2 regions of the Streptomyces sp. NPDC020490 genome follow, and region 2 is predicted to be linked to the other one. Evidence: riboswitches for the same ligand, from Rfam matches in the RefSeq annotation. Region 2 holds a riboswitch; the other holds the start of a gene.

Region 1 (3,467 bases), on a different contig from region 2:
TCCCAGAAGCTGCGCGCCAAGCTGAGCGAGGCGTACTACGGCGAGGAGTCCCAGATCGCGAAGCCGACCGTCGAGGAGTACAAGGAGATCACGAGCGGCCACGGCCACCACTGATCGCTGAGGCGTCGCCACGCCCCGCACAGGGCCCCGTCCGGTCTACGGACGGGGCCCTCTGCCGTGCCGCCCGGCTGGATAGGGTGGAGGCACACTCTCTTCTACGACATCTGGAGCGGCCTTATGAGCGCTGTGACCCCCGCTGGAGGCGACACCGCGGCGGGCCGCTCCTGGCCCGCCCTGCTGAACGGCCTGCTGGCCGGCCGCGACCTGAGCGCCGACGACACCGCCTGGGCGATGGACCTGATCATGCGCGGCGAGGCGACCGACGCGCAGATCGCCGGCTTCGTGGTGGCCCTGCGGGCCAAGGGCGAGACGGTCGAGGAGATCAACGGACTCGTCCGGACGATGTACGAGCACGCCAACGTCATCGAGGTGCCGGGCCCGGCCGTCGACATCGTCGGCACCGGCGGCGACGGGGCGAAGACGGTCAACATCTCCACCATGTCGTCGATCGTGGTGGCCGGCACGGGCGCGAAGGTCGTCAAGCACGGCAACCGGGCCGCGTCCTCCGCCTCCGGCGCGTCCGACGTCCTGGAGAAGCTGGGCGTCAACCTGGAGCTGCCGCTGGAGCGGGTCCCGGCGGTCGCCGAGGAGGCCGGCATCACCTTCTGCTTCGCGATCAAGTTCCACCCGGCGCTGCGCCACGCGGGCGCCGCCCGCGGGCAGCTGGGCATCCGCACGGTGTTCAACGCGCTCGGCCCGCTGACCAACCCCGCGAAGGTCAAGGCGCAGGCGGTGGGCGTCGCCGACCCGCGCATGGCGCCGATCGTGGCCGGCGTCTTCGCCGAGCGCGGCCACTCCTCGCTGGTGTTCCGCGGCGACGACGGCCTCGACGAGCTGACCACCACCGCCACCTCCCGGGTCTGGGTGGTCCGCGACGGCAAGGTCGGCGAGGAGGTCTTCGACCCGCGCGACGTCGGCATCGACCTGGTGCCGGTGGAGGCGCTGCGCGGCGCCGACGCCTCCTACAACGCGGAGGTCGCCCGGAAGCTGCTGGACGGCGAGACGGGGCCGGTACGGGACGCCGTGCTGCTGAACGCGGCGGCGGCACTGGTGGCCCTGGAGCCGGGCCCGGGGTCGCTCGCCGAGCAGATCCGTGAGGGCATGGCCAAGGCCGCGGAGTCGATCGACTCCGGCGCGGCCCAGCGCACGCTGGAGCGCTGGGTGGCCGCCAGCAACGCCTGACCGAGGTGCGCGCGGTCCCGTGATCCGGACAGGAGTTGCGGGACCGCGATCACCTCGCGTACGTTCCTGTCCAGGTCATGAGTGACAGTCATAAGGCCCCGGCCGACTGTCCGGCAACCCTCCGTCCGTGGCGGGGTGCCCCGGGTGAGGACCAGGCCGTGGGCAGCGAGGTCCACGGCAAGCGCGGACCCCTCGCACACCAGGGGTCCTGGTCGTCGAGGAGCCTTCTGTGAGCAAGCGAATGCGATAGGGCGTAGAGCCCCGCCTCCGCGTACCCCCTTTCACCTTTCCCGCGCTTGAGCCGTACCCGCTCGCGCGGTGAATCCCCTTGCCCTTCACAGGAGTTCGCCATGTCCGTCTGCACCGCTGCCGTCGCCCAGACCATTTGCGCCCCGCTGCCCGTACTGGGCGGGGATGTCACCGTCCCGCTCGTCACCGGCGGCGAGGTCGCCTACGCCGCGCTCGACTACGCGGCCAGCGCCCCCGCCCTGCGGCGCGTCTGGGACGACGTGGCCGCGTACGCGCCGTACTACGGCAGCGTCCACCGCGGCGCCGGCTACCTCTCCCAGCTGTCCACCGACCTGTTCGAGAACGCCCGCCGGACAGTCGCCGAGTTCCTCGACCGCCGCGCCGACGACCAGCTGGTCTTCACCCGCTCCACCACCGACTCGCTCAACCTGCTCGCCGCCGCCCTCCCGGCCGGCTGCCAGGTCTTCGTCTTCGAGACCGAGCACCACGCCTCGCTGCTGCCGTGGCGGGACGCCCGCGTCACCTTCCTCGACGCCCCGCGCAGCCCGCGGCGGGCCGTCGAGACCCTGGAGCGCGCCCTGGCCGCCCGCGACCCGCACGGACCCGCCCTGGTCTGCGTCACCGGCGCCTCGAACGTCACCGGCGAGCTGTGGCCGGTGCGCGAGCTGGCCGCCGCCGCCCACGCGCACGGCGCCCGCATCGTCCTGGACGCCGCCCAGCTCGCCCCGCACCACCCGGTGAGCGTCCGCGACCTGGACGTCGACTGGATCGCCTTCTCCGGCCACAAGCTGTACGCCCCCTTCGGCTCCGGCGTCCTGGCCGGCCGCGCCGACTGGCTGCGCGCGGCCGAGCCGTACCTCGCGGGCGGCGGCGCCAGCCGCCGGGTGACCCGGCGCGCGGACGGGGGAGTGGACGTGGAGTGGCACGACAGTGCCGCCCGGCACGAGGCGGGCTCGCCGAACGTCATCGGCGCCTACGCGGTCGCGTCGGCCTGCAAGGCGCTCACCGAGGCCGGCTTCGACGCGCTGGTGGCCCGCGAGCAGTACCTGATCGGCAAGGTGCGGGCGGGACTGGCCGAGGTCCCGGAGGTCAGGGTGCTGTCGCTGTTCGGCGACGACGCGCCCCGCGTCGGCGTCATCTCCTTCGTCGTGGAGGGCTGGAACAGCTCCCACTTCGCCGCCGCCCTGTCCGCCGAGTACGGCATCGGCGTCCGCGACGGCCTCTTCTGCGCCCACCCCCTCGTCCGCACCCTGCTGGGCGACGGCCCGCGGACCCGGGGCGAGTGCGGCGCCCCAGAGGCCGCGCCGGGCGAGAACTCGCTGAACGCCGTCCGGGTCAGCTTCGGCGCCGGAACGCCCGACGAGCACGTGGAACGCTTCGTCGACGCCGTGCGGGAGTTGGTGCGCCACGGGGCGAAGCTGCGCTACCGGACGCAGGACGGCCGCTGCGTCCCCGCGGTGTGAGCCGGCAGCGCCCGTGGGGCGGCGGTCAGGAGTCGAGGCCGATCGCGAACGCCGCCTCCAGGTCGTGCTGCGAGTAGGTGCGGAAGGCGACGTGCGTGTCCGTCGCCTCCACGCCCGGGATCTTGCTGATGCGTCCCGGGATGACCTCCGCCAGGTCCTCGTGCTGCCTGACCCGCACCATGGCGATCAGGTCGTAGGTGCCGGTCACGGAGAAGACCTCGCTGACGCTCTCCAGAGCGGCGATCGACTCCGCGATCTCGGGGATCCGGTCCACGCTGGTCTTGATGAGGACGATCGCGGTGATCACGGCTGGTTCTCTCCCTCGGTGGCCGGAGCTCGGGCGGACTTCACTTTATCCCCACCCCCGAACCGCACCCAGGCCAGCACGAACCCCAGCCCGAAGCCCATCAGGTGCGCCAGATAGGCCACGCCGGGCCCCTCGGCCGCCCGCCC
Region 2 (3,467 bases):
CACGGCACGCCGCGACACGCCGCGGAACGGCACGGCGCGGCACGCCGCGGCACGGCGCGGCATGACACCGCACCACCAGCGGAGCGCTCACGCCACCTTGCGGGTCTGGTACTCCGCCAGTTCCGCCATCGGCGGCCGTTCCTCCGTGTCCACGGAGTAGGTCCGCGGCTCGAAACCGTGCTCGCCGCGTTCGAACTGGGTGAGCGCGGGCCGGATGAGGTGGCCGCGGGCCAGCCGGAGCTGGGCGGTGCGGTAGATCGCGGCGGCCATCCGGCCGAGCGCCTGCCCGTCCTGGTGCCGGTGCTTGCGCACGCCCACGTCGACCTGGGCGAGGGCGTCCAGGCCCACCAGGTGCAGGGCGTCGACCAGCATGCCCAGCTCCACCCCGTAGCCGACGGGGAAGGGCAGCTGCTCCAGCAGGCTGCGGCGGGCGGCGTACTCGCCGCCGAGCGGCTGCACGAACCCGGCCAGCTGCGGCCAGTGCATGTTCAGCAGCGGGCGCGCCATCAGCTCGGTGACCCGGCCGCCCTGGCCCGCCGCGCCGCCGAGCGGGCGGTCGTACATCGCCTTGACCAGATCGACCCCGGGGTCGGTGAGCAGCGGGCCCACGATCCCGGAGACGAAGTCGGAGGAGAACTCCTTCAGGTCGGCGTCGATGAAGCAGACGATGTCCCCGCTGGTGACCAGCAGGGACCGCCACAGCACCTCCCCCTTGCCGGGGACGGTGGGTATGCGCGGCAGGATCTCGTCGCGGTGGACCACCCGCGCGCCCGCCGCCGCGGCGACCTGGGACGTGCGGTCGGTGGACCCGGAGTCGACGACGACGATCTCGTCGACGAGCGGGACCTGCTGCATGAGGTCGTGACGGATGACCGCGACGATGTCGCCGACCGTCCCCTCCTCGTTGAGCGCGGGCAGCACGACGCTGACCGACTGACCGGTGCGCTGTTTGGCGGCCAGGATCATGTGCAGCGGCCGGTCGGTCACGGACCAGGAGCGGGTTTTCAGCCAGCGCTCGACTTCGTTCAGCACAGTGCGCGGCTCCTCTGCGTTCTCTCGGCGAGCGGACCACTGTGATCCATCTCGCGGTTCGGACGGCTATCTCAACTGTCCTGGCCTTCGGTTACAGTCTTGAACAACGCTGATGACCATCGCATGTCGGGGGTCGCCACGCGTTCACAACCGAATACCGCTCATCCAGAGGGGCAGAGGGACACGGCCCGATGAAGCCCCGGCAACCCTCCAGCCGGTTCTCGTACCGATCACCGTTGATCGCCGCGCGAGGCTCCCGGCTAGGGAAGGTGCCAAATCCGTCTCACGGCGAGATGCGTCGTGAGGAAGATGAGGAGAAAGGGCCTCGCCTCACATGGCTGTGCAGACTGTTGCAAGCACCACGGACTCCACCGTAGACCTCGGCCCCGCCGCGGCTCTGTCCTGTCGCGAATGCGGCCACCGCGTCCCCCTCGGACCGGTCTTCGCCTGCGAGGAGTGTTTCGGCCCGCTGGAGATCGCGTACGACTTCTCGGCCTACGACACCGAGGAGCTCCGCAGGCGCATCGAGGCGGGACCCGCGAACATCTGGCGCTACGCGCCGCTGCTGCCCGTCCCCGCGGACGTGGCCGAAAAGCCCAACCTGAACCCGGGCTGGACCAAGCTCGTCAAGGCCGACAACCTCGCCCGCGAGCTCGGCGTGACCGGCGGGCTGTATGTGAAGGACGACTCCGGCAACCCGACGCACTCCTTCAAGGACCGCGTGGTCGCCCAGGCCCTGGAGGCCGCCCGCGCCTTCGGCTTCACCACCCTCTCCTGCTCCTCCACCGGCAACCTGGCCGGCGCCGTCGGCGCCGCCGCCGCCCGCGCCGGCCTCCGTTCCTGCGTGTTCATCCCGCGCGACCTGGAGCAGGGCAAGGTCGTCATGGCCGCCATCTACGGCGGCGACCTCGTCGGCATCGAGGGCAACTACGACGACGTCAACCGCTTCTGCTCCGAGCTCATCGGCGACCCGGCCGGCGAGGGCTGGGGCTTCGTCAACGTCAACCTGCGGCCGTACTACGCGGAAGGGTCCAAGACCCTGGCGTACGAGGTGTGCGAGCAGCTCGGCTGGCGGCTGCCGGACCAGATCGTCATCCCCATCGCCTCCGGCTCGCAGCTCACCAAGGTCGACAAGGGCCTCCAGGAGCTGATCAAGCTCGGGCTCGTCGAGGACAAGCCGTACAAGATCTTCGGCGCGCAGGCGCTGGGCTGCTCGCCGGTGTCCACCGCCTTCAAGGCCGGCCACGACGTGGTCCGCCCGCAGAAGCCGGACACCATCGCCAAGTCCCTCGCCATCGGCAACCCGGCCGACGGCCCCTACGTCCTCGACATCGCCCGCCGCACCGGCGGCGCCGTGGAGGACGTGACCGACGAGCAGGTCGTCGACGCGATCAAGCTGCTCGCCCGGACCGAGGGCATCTTCGCCGAGACGGCGGGCGGCGTGACGGTCGGCGTGACGAAGAAGCTGATCGACAACGGCGTCCTCGACCCCACGAAGACCACCGTCGTCCTCAACACCGGCGACGGCCTGAAGACGCTGGACGCGGTGGCCGGCACCGGCCTCACCGCGACCATCCGCCCCAACCTGGACTCCTTCCGAGAGGCTGGCCTCGCTTGACCTCATCCTCGGTGTCCCGGGCAGTCCAGCGGTCACCCGCCGGGCTTCCCGCTTCCCGGCCGACCGCCCCCGGGACGAACCCGAGCCGAGGTCTTACGCCGGCTCCACAGGCCGAAACCGCCGGCCCGGCGGCCGAAACGCAAAGAAGTCCTGTAGTCACTGGAGGTCGAATCGCATGAGCGTGACCGTTCGCATCCCCACCATCCTGCGCACCTACACCGGCGGTCAGGCCGAGGTCCCCGCCGAGGGTGCGACCCTCGCCGAGGTCATCGCGGATCTGGAGAAGAACCACACCGGCATCGCCGCCCGCGTCCTGGACGACCAGGGCAAGCTGCGCCGCTTCGTCAACGTCTACGTCAACGACGACGACGTCCGCTTCGAGCAGGGCCTGGAGACCGTCACCCCCGACGGGGCCGGCGTCTCCATCATCCCGGCCGTCGCGGGCGGCTGACCTGGCCGTTCGCTTACCGCCGGTAACGACGGCGACGCAGAGTTCTGACCGATTGCCCTCTCCGTGAGAGAAACGGAGGGGGCAATTCTGCATGGTTGAGCGCGGTACAGTTGGGGAACCCACCCCCGGCTCCGCGCGCCGGACGCGATCACGCCCGCTCCGGATGCGTCGAGAAATAGCCAAAGTGTGCGAGTCTTTTGCGCCATTCGCTCTTTATGTGCGGCCCGACTTGCCCTGAATTCGGGGGAATTCTTACTACATTCCGGACCCCTTCCGTCCGGAATTCTCGTCCGACTGACCTGTTGCAGACGGCAGTTGGGCAGATACATTCGGCCGCGGTCGACGCGTTCCGGCGCACGCCCCCAA

What was found. A riboswitch is a leader RNA that binds a small molecule or an ion and turns the genes downstream of it on or off. The one in region 2 is predicted to bind S-adenosylmethionine.
Region 1: it holds a riboswitch for S-adenosylmethionine, as region 2 does, so the genes downstream of both, ACH4ZX_RS23750 (aminotransferase class V-fold PLP-dependent enzyme) here and thrC (threonine synthase) in region 2, are expected to answer to the same signal.

The regions. Positions count from the first base shown of each region.
Region 1 is NZ_JBIRUY010000023.1:113,825-117,291, reverse strand. Features, by position in the region: gene ACH4ZX_RS23760 (cytochrome bc complex cytochrome b subunit) at 1-114, shown strand, start outside; gene trpD (anthranilate phosphoribosyltransferase) at 238-1,302, shown strand; SAM riboswitch class IV at 1,376-1,492, shown strand; gene ACH4ZX_RS23750 (aminotransferase class V-fold PLP-dependent enzyme) at 1,653-3,014, shown strand; gene ACH4ZX_RS23745 (Lrp/AsnC ligand binding domain-containing protein) at 3,040-3,321, opposite strand; gene ACH4ZX_RS23740 (rhomboid family intramembrane serine protease) at 3,318-3,467, opposite strand, start outside.
Region 2 is NZ_JBIRUY010000060.1:332-3,798, forward strand. Features, by position in the region: gene ACH4ZX_RS38260 (glucosyl-3-phosphoglycerate synthase) at 88-1,032, opposite strand; SAM riboswitch class I at 1,191-1,348, shown strand; gene thrC (threonine synthase) at 1,367-2,650, shown strand; gene ACH4ZX_RS38270 (MoaD/ThiS family protein) at 2,826-3,101, shown strand.